4 regions of the Solibacillus daqui genome follow, and region 3 is predicted to be linked to each of the others. Evidence: riboswitches for the same ligand, from Rfam matches in the RefSeq annotation. Region 3 holds a riboswitch; each other region holds the start of a gene.
The links. Region 3 has a riboswitch for cobalamin ahead of cobI (precorrin-2 C(20)-methyltransferase). Riboswitches for the same ligand answer to the same signal wherever they lie in the genome.
Positions count from the first base shown of each region.

Region 1 (5,144 bases), 570 kb from region 3:
AAGTATACAATTTAGTATTTTCATTTTCAGGTAAGATGGCTTCAGTTGAAAATATTAGTAATTGGTTAAATACAAAACCAAAGCGAACAGATAATACTAAAACAATTTCCTCAATTGAGTCATTAACAATTAATAACATCTCTTTTCGTTATAATTCAGGGGAAAAATTTATATTAAAAAATTTTTCTATAGATATACCAGTAGGAAAGAAAATAGCTTTAGTTGGACTTAGTGGTAGTGGAAAATCAACTATTGGAAGTTTACTTGAAAGCTTATATGAGGTTGAAGAGGGAAGTATAATGGCAAATAATATCAATATTAATGATATTTCTAATGATACATGGAAATCGAAAGTTAGTATTGTTTTTCAAGATCCATACATATTTCCAGGTACTATAAGAGATAACTTATTACTGGGGTATAATCGAATAACAGATAATCAAATAATAGATTTAGCCAAAGCAATGTGTATCGATAATTTTATCCAGAAATTGCCGGATAAGTATGATAGTTCATTAGGGGAGCGTGGAATAACTATTTCCGGCGGTGAAAAACAAAGGTTAGCATTAGTTCGTGCCTTAATTAGAGATCCAGAGGTATTAATTTTAGACGAGTCTACATCGGCATTAGATGTAAATACAGAAAAAATCATTCATAAAAATCTTGCAATGATTAGAGAAAATAAAACTACAATTATTATTGCTCATCGACTCTCTACTATTAAAGATTCAGATATAATATTTGTTATCGATAAGGGGGAAATTGTAGAACAAGGTTGTCATTCTGAATTATTAAATAATAAATCATTATATTATGAATTAGTGATGAATGAAATGAAAGATAATAATTCTTTAATATATCAATAAAAAAATTATAGCCCTTATAATTTTTCGTGAGCGTGGCCTTTTTTGAAAGTCTAAGGTATAATCTGCCTTTTTAATCGTTTCTAAACTTCAACTAACAGGGGCTTTAATAGAAAAATGATCTTCAACAATCAGGCGCTTTCCTTAGTTTAGGAAAGTGTTTTTTTATTAAAGGGCCAGATTATTGAATAAATGAGAAATCTTTCAAACTTGTAAGAAGGATGTATAGTTAAACGATGGAACCACTACTTTATTTCCATTATTGTGAAATTATATAATAAATAGAGAGGATTTATATTAGTAATGAAAGCAAAAAGAAAATTTAGAACTTGGATTATTATAAGAAATATTTTATTAACAATAGTAGCATTATTCCTTGTATGGATTGTTTTTCACCACGTCTTGAAGGTTTATGAGCAAACACAATATCCACCAATTGGTCAAATAGTAGAAGTCGATAATCAAAATATGCACGTTTATACAAAAGGAGATGGGGTGAACACCATTGTTTTATTAAGCGGACTAGGCACAACCGCACCTGTATTAGATTTTGAACCCTTAATAAATGAAATGGCCAAAAACAATAAAGTTGTCGTGGTAGAAAATTTTGGTTATGGATGGAGTGATTTAACGACAAAAGAACGAACTGTAGAAAACATCGTAGAAGAAATTAGAATTGCTCTAAAGAAAGCCAATATTGATGGTCCATATATTTTAATGCCCCATTCCGTATCAGGAATTTATAGTCTGTATTATGCTAATAAATATCCTGCTGAGATTGATGCAGTTATTGGGATTGATGCTCTTTTCCCACAAGCTATTGAGTATTTTAATGAACCTGCCCCGACGCTACCTAAATTTTTAAGATACGTAGCACCAACAGGAATAGCAAGACTCGCGTTATATATAAATCCTGAAGGTTTTTTACCTATTGCTGATGATGGTACATATTCTGAAGAAAACTTAAAAATGACCAAGGCTATCTCCGCTTGGAAGGGGGGAAACAAAAGCGTTGTTAATGAAGCTAATGAAATTAAAAATAATATTGACAAAACAGTTGATATGACTTTCCCTTCCAATATGCCAGTTTTATTATTTGCTACGAAAAAAGATAAGGTTACAGAGGATGGTAAAAACAATGTGACTTTTTATGAAACGCAATTAAGTAATTCTCCTTCAAGTAAAATTGTAACATTAGAAGGACATCATTATCTCCACTGGACTCGTTACAAAGAAATGAGCAAACAAGTTAATGAATTCATAGATTCATTAATAATAACAAATTAGTAATACTTTTTTCTTCAGCAAAAGAGCACTATCCTTGAACAAGGATAAGTGCTCATTTTCATTAAAGGGCAAGATAATTGAGGAACTCTTTAACCTATTCATGAAGGTAAAAAAATGAGATGCATTTCAGAAACAAAGAGATATCGGATTCTGCGTTTTTAGGCAACGTATCAATTGGTGTGTTATTATCATTTTGATATTTATTTCTTTTTGTAGTAGGATAGTTGAGAGAAAACTAAATATTGTGTCGAATAGGTGTATCTATGTTACATAGATACTTAAAAGGGAAATCGGTGAAAATCCGATACGGTCCCGCCGCTGTAAAGGGGAGTCTTTTGTAAATGTCACTGGGTCTTGATATCTGGGAAGGCACAAAAGATGTTGAACCTCAGTCAGAATACCTGCCTATTTAATAGAGATACCGTTGAACCTACGGAGAATAGGGAGGTGCTGTAAGAAATACTTAATATAGAATTGTGATGTATTTTTAACTGTATCTGTTAAAAATACTTTTTTTTATGAAAAAATTAGGGGTGAAGAAATGAAAAATAGTAGTATATGGGCAGTTTCCCTCATTTTGATGACTATTATATTATCGCTTGCTGGATGTTCTCAACAGGATGAAAAAGAAACAGCAGCTACAAAAGATGACAAGAAAGTATTTACTTTTTCTTGGTCTGGGGATATTGGTGATTTAAATCCCCACACTTATTTTCCAAACGAGTTTTTCTCGCAAGCAATGGTTTATGAATCTCTTGTCTATTATGGTAAAGATGGAGAAATTAAGCCGTGGCTAGCAAAGAGCTGGGATGTATCGGAGAATGGGAAAGAGTATATATTCCATTTGCGTGATGATGTGAAGTTCTCAGATGGCTCCGCTTTTAATGCAGCAATAGTGAAGAAAAATTTTGATACCGTACTTGCCAACCGTGAACAGCATGATTGGATTGAATTGATTAATCAAATTAAAACAACAGAAGTAATCGATAACTATACATTTAAATTAACGTTACATAATGCTTATTATCCAACTCTCCAAGAATTAACGTATGTGCGACCACTACGTTTTGTTGCAGAATCAGCTTTCCCAGCAAGTATGGATACATATAAGAATGGTTTAACTGCGCCAATTGGTACTGGCCCATGGGTATTAAAAGAACACAAAGAAAATGAGTACGCTATTTTTGAGAGTAACGATAATTACTGGGGTGAAAAGCCTAAAGTAGATGAAGTAGTTGTCAAAGTAATCACAGACGGTGAATCTCGCGTGTTAGCCTTTGAAAAAGGTGAACTGGATATGATTTTTGGCAATGGTGTAATTAGCCCAGATTCCTTTAAGTTTTTAAAAGAATCTGGAAAATATGAAACAAAAATTTCAGAACCTACGGCTACCCGTACACTGTTATTCAATACGAATCGTGAAACAATGAGTGATAAAAATATACGACTTGCGCTGCAGCACGCTTTCGATAAGGATGCGGTCATCGATAATATTTTCTATGGAATAGAAAACAAAGCGGATACGTTATTCCCGCAAAATTTAGCCTATACAAATGTAGAAGTTGATCCGTATGAGTATGATGTGGAGAAAGCAAAAGCTTTATTAGATGAAGCAGGCTGGAAAACTATAGAGGGTAAGGAATTCCGAGAAAAGGATGGTCAACCTTTACAACTCGAATTGTTATTCATAAGTACGGACAATATTCAAAAGTCAATAGCGGAATTTGTGCAAGGGGACTTACGTAAAATTGGCGTCGATGTGAAATTAACAAGTCAAGAATCAAATACATTCTGGACAACGGCATTTGATGGCAACTATGATATGTTATTCACTGCAACTTGGGCGGTACCTTTTGATCCGCACTCTTATTTAGCTTCCATCACAACCGATTCTTCTGGTGGTGGCCCAGATTACTATGCATTATCTGGCTTATCCTTTAAAAAAGAGTTGGATACGCGTATTAAACAAGTATTATTAACAACAACAGAAGAGGATCGTATTAAACAATATCATCAAATTTTAACGATGCTTCATGAGGAAGCTGTCTATTTACCAATTTCATATCAATCAAATATCGCAGTTTACAAGAAAAATATAATGGGTGTAGACTTCTTGCCACAAGAAGTAGAAATACCAACAACAACTATTGATATGAAAGACTAAATTAATTGCGCCCATTTCTTTTCGGAATGGGCGTTTGTTCTATAGAGAGGCGTTGACTTATGATTCGTTTTATATACAAACGATTGCTAGGGGCAATACCGTCCATTTTTGGTTTGTCGATCATTACGTTTTTGCTTATACAGCTAATACCAGGTAATCCTGTATTAACGTATTTACGCGTATCAAATATTCAGGCTTCTGAAGAAACTGTTCAAGCGATACGTGCTGAAATGGGACTAGATCAGCCACTTGTCATGCAATATGTACAATGGCTAACAAATGTACTGCAATTTGATTTTGGAACGTCCTTAATATCAAAGCGGTCGGTCTTAGATGAAATGATGCTTCATTTTATACCAACTTTACAATTAACAGCAGTTGCGTTTTTACTGATTATTGTTTGCAGTATACCACTAGGAGTTATATCTGCTTTACATAGAGGGAAATGGTTTGACCGAATGACGCAATTTTTTGCTTTTAGTAGTGTGTCATTGCCCACATTTTGGTTAGGTTTTTTGCTCATTTACTTTTTCTCGTTGCAACTTGACTTATTACCTGTACTTGGCAAGGGATCAGCTGCGCATTTTGTGTTACCAGCAACGACATTGGCACTTGGTTATATTGGAACCTATTTACGTTTAATAAGAGCCAGTACAATCGAAGTGTTGGAGGAGCCGTTTGTATTATATGCACAGGCACGTGGTTTGAAAGAGCGTACAATTGTTTGGCGGCATATTCTTAAAAAAGCAGCTTCCCCAACATTAACTGGCCTTGGCATGAGCTTTGGTAATATGCTTGGAGGGACGATAATTGTGGAGAACATTTTTGCT
Region 1 covers NZ_CP114887.1:1,811,607-1,816,750, forward strand. The annotation lists gene O7776_RS08730 (ABC transporter ATP-binding protein) at 1-866, shown strand, start outside; gene O7776_RS08735 (alpha/beta fold hydrolase) at 1,167-2,150, shown strand; cobalamin riboswitch at 2,387-2,573, shown strand; gene nikA (nickel ABC transporter substrate-binding protein) at 2,692-4,314, shown strand; gene nikB (nickel ABC transporter permease) at 4,374-5,144, shown strand, end outside.
Region 1: it holds a riboswitch for cobalamin, as region 3 does, so the genes downstream of both, nikA (nickel ABC transporter substrate-binding protein) here and cobI (precorrin-2 C(20)-methyltransferase) in region 3, are expected to answer to the same signal.

Region 2 (5,144 bases), 1.9 Mb from region 3:
TGGCGTTCAAATCGAAGGTTCATTCACAGGTCAAGTATTAACAGAGGGTGGCCCATACTACAACTTAAAAGATGAAGTCGTTTATAACGAATTTGCCGTTATTAAAACATGGCCGCTATTCAACAAAAAGCAGCAAGAATTTGCAGATGCCTATGACAAAGCAATCACAGAAATTAAAAAGACGGACGCTTTAAAAGAATTAAGTAAAGAATTTTATGGTAAAGACTTATTCGAAGTATTAGATTCAGTAAATCGCTAAACTGCAAGAAGCTGCTTAAGTATTTTGCTTAAGTAGCTTTTTTTAGCACAAACATACGAAAGTGGGGAGCACATGGAAAAGTATTTTGATTTGTCATACATTTGGTCGGCATTGCCGAATTTATTACCGTACTTATGGATTACATTATATATCGCAGCCCTTTCAGTAATATGCGGAACTCTATTTGGCTTAGTGCTTGCAGCGGCGAAGTTAAGTACTAATAAATGGTTTTGTAGGCTCGCGAATGGCTATACGACGATTATTCGTTGTACGCCATCCATCGTTTTATTATTTTTAGTGTATTACGGAATCCCAGCGTTTTCAGAAGGGCTATTAGGTATTTACTTGCAAAATGTTCCGACTGGAGTCTTTGTTGTTGTGACGTTTAGCTTACAGTTTGCAGCGATGATGTCAGAAGTCATTCGTTCGTCGTATTTAGCGATTGATCGAGGACAATTTGAAGCGGCAGTAAGTGTTGGTTTAACTCCTCTTCAAGCATATCGTCGCATTATTTTCCCGCAAGCTTTAGTCGTTGCATTGCCGAATTTTGGGAATGGCTTAATTTCGGTACTTCAGGAAGGCGCACTTGCTTATACAATAGGTTTTATTGATATTGTGGGCAAGGCAAATTTAATTATTGCGAATAACTATGGTACACATACACTAGAAATCTTTATCGCTTTAGCGGTGATTTATTGGGTGTTATCGATCTCAATTGAAAAGATCTTCGCACTCTTAGAAAAAGCGTTTAGTAAAGGAAAACAACCAATTAAAACGACGTAGGAGGTACGCATATGGACATTATAAACTGGCAATTTTTATTTGATACTTTTTTTGTTGCATTAAGTGGTGTGCCGGTCGCGTTACTCGTAACGGTTGTTTCACTTTTTATTGCGGTTCCACTCGGCTTTTTGTTAGCGCTAGCACGTGTATATGAGGTGCCAGTCATTAATTTCTTCGCAAAAATCTATATATCATTTGTGCGTGGGACACCAGTAATTATTCAAATTTTCGTGCTGTATGCAACGATTCCGCTTTTACTGAAGGGTCTATTTGAGAAATATAATATTGATTATCCGATTTATGAAGTGAATCCACTTTGGTATGCGTTTATTATTTTCTCATTCAATACAGCTGCTATTTTAATAGAAGTATTCCGTTCGGCGCTACAAACGGTTCCAAAAGGGCAGCTTGAGGCGGCACAATCGGTTGGCTTAACGGCAACACAAGCATATCGCCGTATTATTATTCCACAGGCGCTTGTTGCTGCAATGCCAAATCTTTGTACAGCGACGATAAATTTAATAAAAGCTACGTCGCTCGGTTATGCGATTTCATTGCAAGAAATTACGTTAAAGGCAAAGGTAGAGGCAAATTTGGGTTACAACTATTTAGAGGCATATATTGATATTTTCATAGTCTACTTAATGGTTTGTATGACAGTTGAATATTTATTTAAATGGTCTGAAAAACGTTTAAGCCGTTACAAGGTGGCTACGGTATAAGGAGGGAAAGCGATGCTAGAAATTAAAAATGTGCATAAAACATTTGGTGATAATGAAATATTAAAAGGTGTTAATTTAACAATTGATAAGGGGGACGTTGTCGTTATTTTAGGTCCAAGTGGGTCAGGGAAAACGACATTGTTACGTTGTATTAACTTTTTAGAACGTGCCGATGAAGGAAGCGCAAATTTTGATGAAATCGAAGTTGATTTACATAAAGCTTCGAAAAAGGAAATTTTAGAAATTCGTAAAAAAACTGCATTTGTGTTCCAAAACTATAATTTATTTAACAATAAAACGGCGCTTGAAAATGTGGCAGAAGGGCTAATTGTTGGGCGTGGTATGAAAAAAGATGCTGCTTATGATATTTCGAAAAAAGCACTCGCTAAAGTAGGGCTATCGGCAAAATATGATGCCTATCCAAGCCAATTATCGGGTGGGCAGCAGCAACGTGTTGGTATTGCACGAGCGGTTGCATTAAATCCAGATATTATTTTATTTGATGAACCAACATCGGCACTAGATCCCGAGCTAGTTGGAGAGGTACTTAGTGTCATGAAGGATATTGCCAAAGAAGGAACGACAATGCTTGTAGTAACCCATGAAATGTCCTTTGCGAAAGATGTAGCAAATCGCGTCATTTTCATGGATGGCGGCAATGTTATTGAAGAAGGCTCACCACATGAAATTTTTGTCCAGCCAAAAGAGGAGCGTACGAAGCAATTTTTACGCCGAGTCCTTCCAGACGATTACACGTACCATATTTAGTTGTTGGTTAATTATCTGAAAATTTATATGCGATTGCATACAAAAGTGATTTTTTTCGCTATAATGAAATGTATGAATTTCATATGGATTGTAAAGGTTCTTATTTTTAACAAGTAAGAAGTAAAAGGGAAATCGGTTGAAATCCGATGCGGTCCCGCCACTGTAAATGCGAGTTTAGAGCACGTTGCCACTGTTCACACGGGAAGGCGCTCACAAACGCTATAGCATGAGCCAGGAGACCTGCCTTTATAATGCCCAAAGTAAACCTACGAGGATAGGATGTGGCGGATAAGTTCTCTTTTTACGTTGAATTTTATTTGCAAACACAAGGCTTCCTTCTCATAAGAGTGGGGGGCTTTTCTTTATGTCAAATAACGAGCGCTAAAGAGCTTATGAATCAACGAGCACATCATAATGTGTTCTTTTTCTAAATCTAAGGAGGTAAGTTTACAATGAAAAAATGGCAAGTACTTTCTTCAGTTGCATTATTATCATTATCATTAGCAGCATGCGGCGAGAAAGAAACAGACAAACAGTCAACAAATGATAGCGCGGAAGTTGCTGAAACAGCACAATTTCCAATCACACAAATGGATGCACTAGGCAAAGATATTACAATCGAAAAAGCACCAGAACGTATTATTTCATTAGTTCCATCAAATACCGAAATATTATTTGGTCTAGGTTTAAATGATCAAATTATTGGTGTTTCTGACAATGACACATACCCAGAGGAAGCATTAACAAAAGAAAAAGTTGGCGGTATGGAATTTAACTTAGAGCAAATCATTGCTTTAGAACCAGATTTAGTATTAGCACACGAATCAGGTATGTATAGTTTTAATGAGGAAGCGATTGCACAGCTAGAAGCAGTTGGGATTCCCGTATTTGTTGTGAAAGATGCAAAAACATTTGAAGAAACTTACTCGACGATTGAACAAATTGGTCGTATTACAAATAAAGTACAAGAAGCAAAAGATATTATTGCTTCAATGAAAGAAGGCATTGAAGAAATCGAAATGAAGGTAGCCGACTTAGAAGAGAAGTCTGTGTTCGTCGTTGTAGGGACAGACCCAGATCTTTATGCGGCAGGACAGGATACATTTATTAATGAAATGTTAGAAGTGCTAAATGTTGAAAATGCTGTACCAGAACTAGGCTGGCCAATGTATAGTGCAGAGCAATTTGTCAGCAGTAATCCAGATACCATCTTAGTGACTTATGAAAATGATATCGAGGAAATTACAACAAATGATGCTTATGCAGAGATGACTGCGGTGAAAAATGGCGAGGTAAAATTAGTTGATGCTGATACAACAAGTCGCCAAGGTCCACGTTTAGTTGAAGGCATTGAATCAATCGCAGAAGCAATTTACCCAGAGGTATTTAATGAGAAGTAAATATTCAATCGCTTATTTTTCATCGATTGGATTGCTATTAGGTAGTATGTGGCTCGGTATTTCATTTGGCTCGGTCGATATTCCGTTATCCACTCTGTGGGATAAAACGACAGACCCGGTTGCGTACAGCATTCTATGGAAAATCCGAATGCCACGTGTTATTTTAGCGGCACTTATTGGGGCAGCGCTTGCGATTGCGGGTGCTGCTTTCCAAGGGTTACTTAAAAACCCGTTAGCTGACCCGTATACACTAGGCGTTTCTTCAGGTGCTTCAGTTGGTGCAGTAATGACAATTTTTTTAGGCATATCCTTACCTGTACTGGGTGCGTTTACGCTACCGATTTTTAGTATGCTAGGTGCGGCTATAACAATGGTTATCGTGCTCCTATTCGCCCGTTTAGTAGACCGTACTATGAAAATGGAAACACTTATTTTAACAGGGATTATTTTTAGTTCTTTTTTAGGTGCTTGTATTTCATTAATGGTGGCATTAACAGGTGAGCAGCTACGTGAAATTATTGGCTGGTTGCTTGGCAGTGTGTCAATGCGTGGCTGGCCGTATGTGAGAATGGTTGTTCCATTTATAATAATTGGCACGTTGATTATTTGGCTGAATCGTCGGGAGTTAAATGCGATGATTTATGGGGAGGAGCGCGCACAATATTTAGGGGTCAATGTTAAGCGCAGTAAATATATGATTTTAGCAGGTGGCTCGATTTTGACGGGTGCTGCGGTTGCAGCATCAGGAACGATTGGTTTTGTTGGGTTAGTTGTTCCGCATATGATACGTATTGTAATCGGTGCTGATCATCGCCATTTGCTTAGCCTGTCATTTTTAAATGGTGCGAGTTTGCTCGTAATTTGTGATTTAGTGTCGCGTACGATTATCGCGCCTGTCGAATTGCCGATTGGTGTCATCACGTCATTTATAGGTGCCCCAGTATTTGCGTATATTTTCTTCAAGCAACGTAGAAAGGGTGTCGCATAATGTTAAAGGTAAATGACTTAAGCGGTGGCTATAGTGGCAAGAGCATTGTGAAAAACGTGACGTTTCACGTGAAAAAAGGTCGAATTTTAGGGATACTTGGTCCGAATGGTAGTGGGAAATCGACATTGTTAAAAATGATTAGTGGCATTATTAGTCCGACTGCTGGTGAAGTATTGATCGAAAACCAACCGATTAAAAGCTATGACGTTAAGCAATTGGCAAAA
Region 2 covers NZ_CP114887.1:512,906-518,049, forward strand. The annotation lists gene O7776_RS02470 (transporter substrate-binding domain-containing protein) at 1-259, shown strand, start outside; gene O7776_RS02475 (amino acid ABC transporter permease) at 332-1,042, shown strand; gene O7776_RS02480 (amino acid ABC transporter permease) at 1,054-1,764, shown strand; gene O7776_RS02485 (amino acid ABC transporter ATP-binding protein) at 1,777-2,532, shown strand; cobalamin riboswitch at 2,610-2,794, shown strand; gene O7776_RS02490 (ABC transporter substrate-binding protein) at 2,985-3,932, shown strand; gene O7776_RS02495 (FecCD family ABC transporter permease) at 3,922-4,920, shown strand; gene O7776_RS02500 (adenosylcobinamide amidohydrolase) at 4,920-5,144, shown strand, end outside.
Region 2: it holds a riboswitch for cobalamin, as region 3 does, so the genes downstream of both, O7776_RS02490 (ABC transporter substrate-binding protein) here and cobI (precorrin-2 C(20)-methyltransferase) in region 3, are expected to answer to the same signal.

Region 3 (5,144 bases):
TACGCACTTCTTCATTTCCAGCTTCTAACTTGCTGCCATGTCCGACAAATAAGATCGCTTTTTTCACAGTCCCCTTCTCCTTTTTATATTTTTCAATTCCTTTTATTCGGTGTTCTGACCTTTTTCTCTCACCGTCTTGCATTGTATAAATAACCGCTTGTTCTTCAACATTTTCATGAACAATGGAACGCGCTGTTTGTTCAGCCTGAACGGAATACCAAGTACCTTTTGGATAATCGATTACTACACATTTATCCTTACAGCGACCGTTACAGCGTGTTCGTGATGTATGAATATTCTCATCCAATCTGGATTTACGAATTTCATCGCGAATTTGCTTGGTTACTTCTTCTGCTCCCGCACCCATGCAAGTTGCGCCATTACAAATAAGCAGATGACGCTGCATGTTTGTTAAGTTCCAAGTTGTCATCATATCCTCCTAGTTTAACTGGCTCCCAGCTAATAATGGCCGCATAAAATGTATGGCGGTACTCAATTTTACCTTGAATTTCTTCAATAAATGGCACTAGTGATGCCTTCACATGCGCTATATCAAATTGAGAATCTAATATCTTTTTACTCTGAGCAGCAAATAAAGCTTCCTCATTTTCGTAGCGATATGTTCGCTCCAGCTTTAACATTTCACAATCTGCGTAAATACCAAGCTGATACAGCATATTCACGATTTGAATATAATCACGACGTGGGTATTTAATTTTGTAACCATATTTTTGTTGAAGCATTTCATAATGCGGTTGAATCGGCCCTGTTGTAAGACCAATAATCGCACGTTTTTTCGCGAGCGCATTCATTTTTATAAGCGTCTCGTTCATTTCATACATGCGATAATAGCAATTGACGCCTACAACAATATCATGTGGCTCAAGCATTGCATCTTCCCATTTTGCATGCACAAACTGAACAGCTTCATCGTCTACGAAATACTGTTTTAAATAGTGGAGCACACTTTCTGAACCATCTACTAAAGTTAATTTTTCAACATCTTCTTGCAGTGAAAATGTATAATTTCCCCAACCTGGTCCAATCTCAATACAGCTTGCGCTAGCTGGGATATGGCGCTTCATTTTTTTATAAATTTGTTTGGCATGGGTGTCGGTTTGCTTATACGTTTTCTTTTGCATCGATTGTGCCCAAAATGCTTCTTCTAATTTATCATCGATCATTCGTTCTGGCATCTTACCATGCCAATCATGCATGCCCTCTTTCCATTGCTGTTCAAAATTTATCGTTAAAGGGGATTCTTTCATACAGTGAATCTCCTTTCATTAAGAAATCGTTAGCTTTTCTTTAAACCAAGCAATTTGGTCATGTAGCTGAACTACATCTCCAACTAATATCATAGCTGGATTTTTAATTTGTTCCGCTACAATTTGTTCACTAATCGTAGCAAGCTGACCCGTAATTGTACGTTGACGCTCGGTTGTACCCCACTCGATTACAGCAACAGGCGTATGTGCTGCTTTCCCATGTGTAATCAATTTTTGTGCTATAAATTCAATATTGCCCACACTCATATAAAAAGCGATTGTATCAATTTGTACTAATGCGTCCCAGCGTAAAAAATCTTGTCCTTTATCCTCACGACCATGTCCCGTGACAATCGCAAAGCTATTCGAAAAATCACGATGTGTTACCGGAATACCTGCATAGGCAGGTGCTGCAATGCCCGCTGAGATACCAGGTACAATTTCAAAGGACACATCATGTTCCTTTAAAAAAAGGGCTTCCTCCGCTCCACGGCCAAATACGAAAGGATCGCCACCTTTTAAGCGAACTACTAGTTTTTTGTTTTTTGCATGATTAACCAATGCTTCATTAATTTCTTGTTGAATCAGTCCATGCTTTCCAGGTTCTTTACCGCAATAGATTAACTGCGCCTCTTTTTTTGCATGCTGTAAAATTAGCGGATTCACCAATCGATCATATAAAATCACATCTGCTAACTGGAGACATTCCAATGCTCGAATTGTTAATAATTTTGGATCTCCCGGACCAGCACCAACTATGTAAACAAAGCCACTCACATTCATTCACCTTCTAATAATTGTTGTAAATAATTTTCACATTGCTCAAAATCTTGTTGTTGAATCCACTGTAAAACTTGCGGTTCTAAAAGTGCGGCTACAGCTAGACGTTTTTGCTCGCCTTTAAATTTCTCCAAAATGGCCTTTCTACCATGCTTTAAAAATGACGTATATGCCTCATAACTATCATCAAACTGTTCACTTAATTGTTGTTTTACTTGTCGCGTAAATGCTGGACTTGCCCCAGAAGTGGAAACGGTTAATACAAAATCACCTCGACGTACAACGGCTGGGTTCATAAAATCCATACGACCATTGTTATCTACCCTCATGAACAATTGCCAGTGCTGTGTTGCTTGTTCGATTTGATCATTGACCGTTTCCTCGTTAGTTGCAGCAAAAATTAATATCGCATCATCTAAATCTGCCGGCTCAAACGTTTTATTGCGCCACTGAATTTTTTGGAGTTGTGAGTAATGCTGTAACGTTGCCGTAAGCATTGGACTGACAACGACAATATTAGCCTTCGTCTCAAGTAGTGCCTCTACTTTTTGTGTTGCAACATGTCCACCACCAACAACGACTACTTTTTTATAATCGAGATTAAGCATAATTGGAAAATAACTCATCTTCTGTCCTCCAACGTTATCTTTCTTATTTACGAACAATCATGCACGATAAATAGTTCAATTCTGTACCACGTAAATTTTCAACCTCCCATATCACTTCTTCATCCGAAGTCACTTTTGTAACGACATGTGTGTTTTTTAATAAGTTCATTTCCTCCAACAAATCAAGCATTTGATCTAGTACTTTTGCGATTTTAATAAATACAATGCCATCATGTGTTTCTAATACATTACGCATTTCTTCTTTATTATCTGTTGCTGGAATCATCGCCACATGATCATCCCCATCAGCTAACGGTATATGAAGGCGATTAGCTGTTCCATTAAACGAAGAAATACCTGCAACCGATTGCATTGGTACGTCTGGATGTTGTTCTTTCATTAATTTCATCAAATGAATATACGTACTAAATAACATGGGGTCTCCTTCAGTTACAAAGGCTACATCCTTACCTTCCTGTAAATGGGCGTATATTTGCTCGACGGATTTTTTCCACTCTTGCTGTAACGTTTCTTGGTCCTTCGTCATTGGAAAAACGAGACCTAGCATTGTTTTTTGTTGTGGTTCCACATATAAATCAATTATTTTTTGAGCATATGATTTACTGCCGCGCATTTTTTTCGGATATGCAATTACTGGGCATTCCTTTAATTTACGAAAAGCTTTTATAGTAATTAATTCCGGATCTCCAGGACCAACGCCCACACCATATAATGTTCCAACTGTCATTGTCTTTTTCCCCTTTTAAAAAAATCGTATAAACACAAAAAAGCCTATTTCCGGCAAGTGCTAGAAATAGGCATGGACATCCTAAAAAAGTAAAAGGAAATACAAGTAATGTATTTGTCGCCGTCCTTCTCCCACCGAAAAGTCGTGTTGCAATAATAAAGCAGGTTTCCTGGCTCAGGCGTCATTTTACTATCACATCTTCCCATCTTTTTGACAGTGATTGGTTGTGAGTTCATCAGCTATTACAGTAGCGGGGGCTGCATTAGATTTTAACTAATTTCCCTTTTAACTCTTATAAAAAGAGCACTTTATTACTTGTACTATGAAATTAAAGTAACTCTATCACGTTACCACACTTTTGACAATATTAATTTACGAACAATTTATACAATTCAGAAGAAAAAACAGAATATACTAGAAAGCTACGCTCATAAATGACAGATAATTTTACATTATTTTCAGAAAATGACCTTGGATTTTGGAAGGGTTGAAAAAATTAATGATGACAAATGAAATAACGAATGATACTATTTCCTCACATGGTGAAAATTGAATGATTTTTGGTGCTTTTACAAGCTTAATAGGGAAACCGGTGTAATTCCGGTACTGTCCCGCAACTGTAACTTGGAGTATTACATAACACGTCACTGCATTTTTTGTGGGAAGACATGTAATACGTCGAAAAGAAGTCAGGAGACCTGCCAAAAATTAAGTTATTCAAACCTACGAGGATAGGTGCGTGAAACAAGCAAAATCGCTTGCTTTTTTGTGATGCACTTTTACTCTCAAAAGTGTATTTTTTTATGCACTTTTTTTCATCAAATAAGAAAAAAGGAGTAGAAACATGAAGCAATACTTACCAAAACTTGCTTACTTCGGTATCGTTTTATTATTTATGCCAAAGCAAGCATATGCCATGCACATTATGGAAGGATTTTTACCAATTGGTTGGGCAATTTTTTGGTTTGCACTATGCTTACCATTCCTTGTAAAAGGACTAAAAGTGATCCGCATCGTCGTGAAAGAAAATCCAGAAAGTAAATTATTACTTGCCCTATCAGGGGCCTTTACATTCGTCTTATCTGCATTAAAAATCCCATCAGTAACCGGGAGCTGTTCTCACCCTACTGGCGTTGGCTTAGGTTCAATTTTATTTGGACCTTTTGTTATGAGCGTTTTAGGATCAATCGTCCTATTATTCCAATCGCTATTACTAGCACATGGTGGCATAACGACTTTAGGCGCAAATATTTTCTCGATGGCTATCGTTGGTCCATTTATTGCAGTAGGTGTTTATAAGCTCGCAACAAAATGGGGCCTATCAATTAGCGTCGCAGTATTTTTCGCTGCCATGCTTGGTGATTTAGGAACATATGTTATGACATCTGTACAATTAGCATTAGCGTTCCCTTCAGAAGTTGGCGGCATTTTAGGTTCATTCCAAAAATTCGCAAGCATCTTTGCGTTAACACAAATTCCATTAGCGATCAGTGAAGGATTATTAACCGTAATGATTATGAACTTCTTACAAAAATATAACATGAAAGAATTAGTTCAATTACGTATTTTAAAGGCTAAGGAGAGCTAACATGTTTAAGAAAAATCTACTATTACTATTAGGCGTCGTGATCTTAGCGATTTTACCAATATTATTTTTACAGGATGCAGAATTCGGGGGTGCTGATGGTGAGGCTGAAGAAGCGATTACAGAAATCGCTGTAGACTATGAGCCTTGGTTTA
Region 3 covers NZ_CP114887.1:2,385,334-2,390,477, forward strand. The annotation lists gene O7776_RS11560 (CbiX/SirB N-terminal domain-containing protein) at 1-430, opposite strand, end outside; gene O7776_RS11565 (class I SAM-dependent methyltransferase) at 381-1,268, opposite strand; gene cobA (uroporphyrinogen-III C-methyltransferase) at 1,287-2,045, opposite strand; gene O7776_RS11575 (precorrin-2 dehydrogenase/sirohydrochlorin ferrochelatase family protein) at 2,048-2,674, opposite strand; gene cobI (precorrin-2 C(20)-methyltransferase) at 2,700-3,404, opposite strand; cobalamin riboswitch at 3,547-3,730, opposite strand; cobalamin riboswitch at 3,949-4,124, shown strand; gene O7776_RS11585 (energy-coupling factor ABC transporter permease) at 4,249-4,992, shown strand; gene O7776_RS11590 (energy-coupling factor ABC transporter substrate-binding protein) at 4,994-5,144, shown strand, end outside.

Region 4 (5,144 bases), 1.2 Mb from region 3:
AAATGTAACCCACCAGTAAAAATAACCATGCCAATTACAAGTAAAATCGACAATAATAAATTGGATATATCGCTATAGCTAACAAGTAAATACGCACCACAGCTTATCATTGCACCAATTACTAAACCAACGAGCGGTAAACTCGCATACATCCACGTAATCGAGCTTTTATTCATATCTAATTGCTTTTTTATCGGTATGAAAGAAAAAAACTGCCACGCTAATAAGAAACCTTGACTTGCATTTTTCAACCTGCTCACCCCCTATTTCCATCGTTGTACAAGTTGAAACTGTACTTCATAAGCTTCATGGCTATGCTGCACAAGCCATTGATGCAAGTTTCCTAACAACTTGCGATATAAATTCACTTCCTCATATTTTGAAGGCAGCTCGTCTAATACTTCATTCGATACAACTATTATTGTAGCACCTTGTACTTGCCAATTTTGCAATTGCTTTTGTAGGGATTCGATGCAGTTATTGATATATTCGCTACGATTTTTTTGCTGTTCACTTAAATAGAGCACATTTGAAAGCCATGTCGTAACACATTCAAATAATACAACATCATTAGATGATAATTGATTGATTTGTTGAGGTATTTCCACTTGCATTTCCACTGTTGTCCATTTGATTTCTTGCTGTATGCGATCTTGCTGATGTCGTATAATTCGCTTTTTCATTTCTTCGTCAAACGCGGCACCCGTTGCAAAATAGTAATAATGTTTTTCGTCCCCCAAAGCTAGGGCACGTTGCTCGGCATAGGCACTTTTACCACTACGTACTCCGCCAGTTATAAAGATCATTGTAGTCCACCTTTGCAAATAATTAAAAGAACACACCTACAATCAGGCATGTTCTATTATTATAAGCCTATTTAAATAATTCTGGGTATACGGCTTCTGCCATAATTTCTACCGCTTCACCTATACGTGGCCCCGGGCGAGACATAACATCTCCATCTACTAACACAACAGCCTTATCTGAAACTGCCTGAATTTGATCCCAGCCTGCACGACCTAAAATTTCATCCACTGCATTTTCCATATAAGTTGCTGGAGTAATAATTACTTCTGGATTACGTGTAATTACATCTTCTTCTGTTACGCTTAACCAGCTATTTTGGTCTGCGAAAATATTTTCAACACCGGCTGTATTCATAATTTCTTGTTGGAATGTATCGCTACCAGTTGTCCAAATGTCTGGAGCTGGTGATACTTCATAGTACACTTTTTTCTTTGCATCTACAGTATTTGTTTTCTCTTGAACTGCTGCAATTTGTCCTTTAATGTCTGCTACGACTTCATTTCCCTTTTCCTCAACGCCCATTACTTCAGAAAGCTGAATGATATCTGTGTAGACATCGTCAAATGATGTAGCTGAAGCGATGACAAACACCTTTAAGCCCGTGTCTTCTAACTGTGCAATTTGTGCCTCATCACCGGCTGTGTAAGCTACGACTACGTCTGGATTTAACTCAACGATACGTTCTGCGTTAATGACTGTTGACGTAGAAACACGTTCGATTTTTTGTGCCGCTTCTGGATATGTATCATAGTCTGTTGCACCAACAATTTGAGCACCGACACCTAATTCAAATAAAATTTCTGTATTACTTGGCTGTAATGATACGATTGTTTCTGGTACTTCCTCGAAAGTTACTTCAATACCGCGGTCATCTACAACTGTGTAGGGACCATCTGCCTCAGTTTGCTTAACTGGATCTTTTGATGCTTTTTCTTCGTCTGCTCCACATGCTGCTAAAAGTAGTGCTGCTGCAACAGGTGCAACCCATTTCATTTTAAAGTTCATTGTTTTGCTCCTTTTTCTTTTTCATTGGATATGATTTTGAGGTAAAGACAATTTCATCACATTCGTGTTGCTTGTTCATGTACACAGCCATCACAAACAATACATTGGCAAGTAAGCCTAAAAAGTCGAATAAAATTTCAGGAACATCTCTTTCCTCACTTACTTTATGTAATGCGCGATATGATTTTTTCGCTTCACTACGGCAAATATGAAGACGAGCCGCGCTTTCCACCCCTTGAGGTAATAAAAACTGCTGAATGGCTTCTTTTACTTCACTCACATAAAAATCATAACGATCGCTTAACCACTTTAAGTCATCTTCTGTAATCGCTAATTTTCCGCGCACTGAACCATTTACGTGATAAGCAAGCGGTTGTATGAGACGTAAATCTTCTAATACAATCCGACCGCGTTCATCATCCACTAATGTCGGAATAACTGCACCAATACGTGTCGTTAGTGAATCTGTACGAATTTCATAATCAACACAACTCGATTTTTCACGCATGAATGGATAGCACGAATAACGAATATCCTTCTTCAACTTTCTCAACCTCACTTCAAATTCATTGCTCTTTGAAATTTTAAATGGCATGAAAAAAGCCACCCAGAAAATGGATGGCTTCATAAAATCAAAAAGGTATATTTAAAAACGCTCATTTGATGTATGGCTGCCGTACATTCTCTTTATTTCCGAAGAGGTGTGTTACGATCAGAAAAAGATTGGTCTCCTGGCTTCGCGCTTCACTTTAAACATAAGCACCTTCCCGCTTTTAGCAGTGGTATTTTGCTTACTTTCATCTACGCTTACAGTTACGGATATAGCTTCGGATTTACACCGAATTCCCATTTATGCACTAGGCATCTCTTTCTTGCAAACTATTCAATTTGTAAAGTTTACTTTATCATACTGATGAAATTATGCAAATAGTTTTTAAATTCACATCGATTTCATGGATTAAAACATAAAATTTATACCTTTATAAGCAGCTCGGGCATTTTCCATATATTTCGAATTTATGAGCTTCTATTGCATAACCTGGCAGCTTTTCTCCAAGCATCTCCATCGGACACAGTGATAATTCCTTCACATTCCCACAATCGCGACAAATAAAATGATGATGGTGATGATCCGATTCACAATGCATGCGGAAATTACGTTCACCATTTAGCTCGGTTTCTTCTAAAATATCTAATTCAACAAACGTTGCTAAGTTACGATAAATCGTATCAAAGCTCATGCCTGGGAAGTCTTTTTTCAGCACTTGCAGTAAATCACGGGCAGTCAAATATTTATCCGTAGCCGCAAACATACCCAAAATTAACTCTCGTTTATCTGTTTTTTTATAGCCATTGTCTTTTAATATTTCCCACGCGCGTGTTGTATTCACTGTGCTTCTTCCCCTTCCACCTTAGTTGATAATTTTAAAACCATTTTTTTAATGATAATGACAAATAATAGAATGATAATTGAAGTTACGACAATCGTACCACCTGGCGCTAAATTTAAATAAAATGCACTCACTAAACCTATTAATACCGCAAGTTCACCAAATACAATCGCTAAAATAATCGCCTGTTTAAAGCCATGTGCTAAACGCATTGCTGCTGCTACCGGTAATGTCATTAAGCTAGATACTAACAATATCCCAACAATACGCATGCTAGCTGCAATGACAAGTGCCACAACAACCATAAATAACAAATGAATCCATTTTGCCGGCAACCCACTTGCTTTTGCATATTCTTCGTCAAAAGATAGAACGAATAATTCTTTGAAAAATAATACTAAGAATATCACCACGACAATCGCAATCGCAATGACAACAAATAAATCCTGTCTCGAAACAGCAGATACCGAGCCGAATAAATAGCTCATTAAATCTGTATTAAAGCCACTTGCTAGTGAAATTAAAATCGCACTAACCCCGATACCACCCGACATAATAATTGGAATTGCAAGCTCTTCATAGTGCTTATACAAACGTCGCAAGCGCTCGATTAAGATTGAACCACTTACCGACGCAACAATTCCTAAGTAAATCGGATTAAGCAGCGCCAAACCGGCAAAAGACTGACTTATGTAAAGACTTCCAGCAATGCCTGCAAGCGTTACATGTGACAGCGCATCCGCGATTAGCGACAGACGACGAACAACAATAAATACTCCCAGTAACGGGGCAATGACACCAATAATGAGCCCTGAGAAAAAGGCGTTTTGTAAAAATTCATAGTTTAATATTGCTTCGATCATAATGGCCTACTCCTCTTAATGAATCTTTCGAACAGTGTGACCGTTCCAGCTTTCAATCTGTTCTTCCGAAATCGTATCAAAATCATTTTTATAACCGTGGAAATGAATTGTTTGATTTAAGCATGCCACGTGGCTTACACGGTCTGATACGGTATCGACATCATGTGTTACTAAAATCATAGTCATTTTATGATGCCTATTTAAATGAGCGAGCATATCATAAAATGCTTGCACGTTTTCACGGTCAATCCCAACAGTTGGCTCGTCTAAAATAAGTAGCTTTGGATCAGCTACTAATGCGCGCGCAATAAATACACGCTGCTGCTGTCCTCCTGAAAGCTGTCCAATATTCCGCTTCATAAATTGCTCCATGCCAACATCTTTCAAGGCCGCCTTCACTAAAAGGTCTGCATCTTTTGGATAACGCTTAAACAGTCCAACCTTTTGTGATAAGCCACTTTTTACTACTTCTTCAACAGTTGCCGGAAAACCAGAGTTAAAGGCATTAGATTTCTGTGACACATAGCCAATCCATTCGCGGTGTTTAAACTGGTTTGCTGGCTCATCAAATAATTTAATTTCCCCAGACATCGGCTTTAATAACCCTAAAATCAATTTTAATAGCGTCGATTTACCAGAGCCATTTTGACCGATTAACGCCAAAAAATCGCCCTCATTCACGCGTAAAGAAATGTTTTTTAATACTTGTGTGTATTCATATTGAAAGGAAACATCCTTCAATTCAATCAATGGTTTGTTCATTTTTTTCGCTTCTTTCTAATTCAAAATCATTACGATTTACATCAAATTAGTATAGTAGACTTTTTTTACAATGTAAAGGAAAAAAACTTTAAAGGAGAGCTATAATGAGGAATTTGGAATTGTTAAATAGATTGCAACAAATGAATGATGAACAGCTTCAGCAATTCGCCAAAAAAAATGATATTGAATTAACATTGGAGGAAATTAAAAAGCTACGTAAAATCATGAAGCACGCCAATATTAGCTGGGCAATTACCGGTATTCCCAATGAAGTATTACAAAAATTGCATAAGTTACTTGGTGAACAGCGCTATAA
Region 4 covers NZ_CP114887.1:1,169,576-1,174,719, reverse strand. The annotation lists gene cobS (adenosylcobinamide-GDP ribazoletransferase) at 1-260, opposite strand, end outside; gene O7776_RS05490 (bifunctional adenosylcobinamide kinase/adenosylcobinamide-phosphate guanylyltransferase) at 264-806, opposite strand; gene O7776_RS05485 (ABC transporter substrate-binding protein) at 874-1,812, opposite strand; gene O7776_RS05480 (hypothetical protein) at 1,802-2,356, opposite strand; cobalamin riboswitch at 2,517-2,696, opposite strand; gene O7776_RS05475 (Fur family transcriptional regulator) at 2,793-3,203, opposite strand; gene O7776_RS05470 (metal ABC transporter permease) at 3,200-4,066, opposite strand; gene O7776_RS05465 (metal ABC transporter ATP-binding protein) at 4,082-4,828, opposite strand; gene O7776_RS05460 (isopropylmalate synthase) at 4,933-5,144, shown strand, end outside.
Region 4: it holds a riboswitch for cobalamin, as region 3 does, so the genes downstream of both, O7776_RS05480 (hypothetical protein) here and cobI (precorrin-2 C(20)-methyltransferase) in region 3, are expected to answer to the same signal.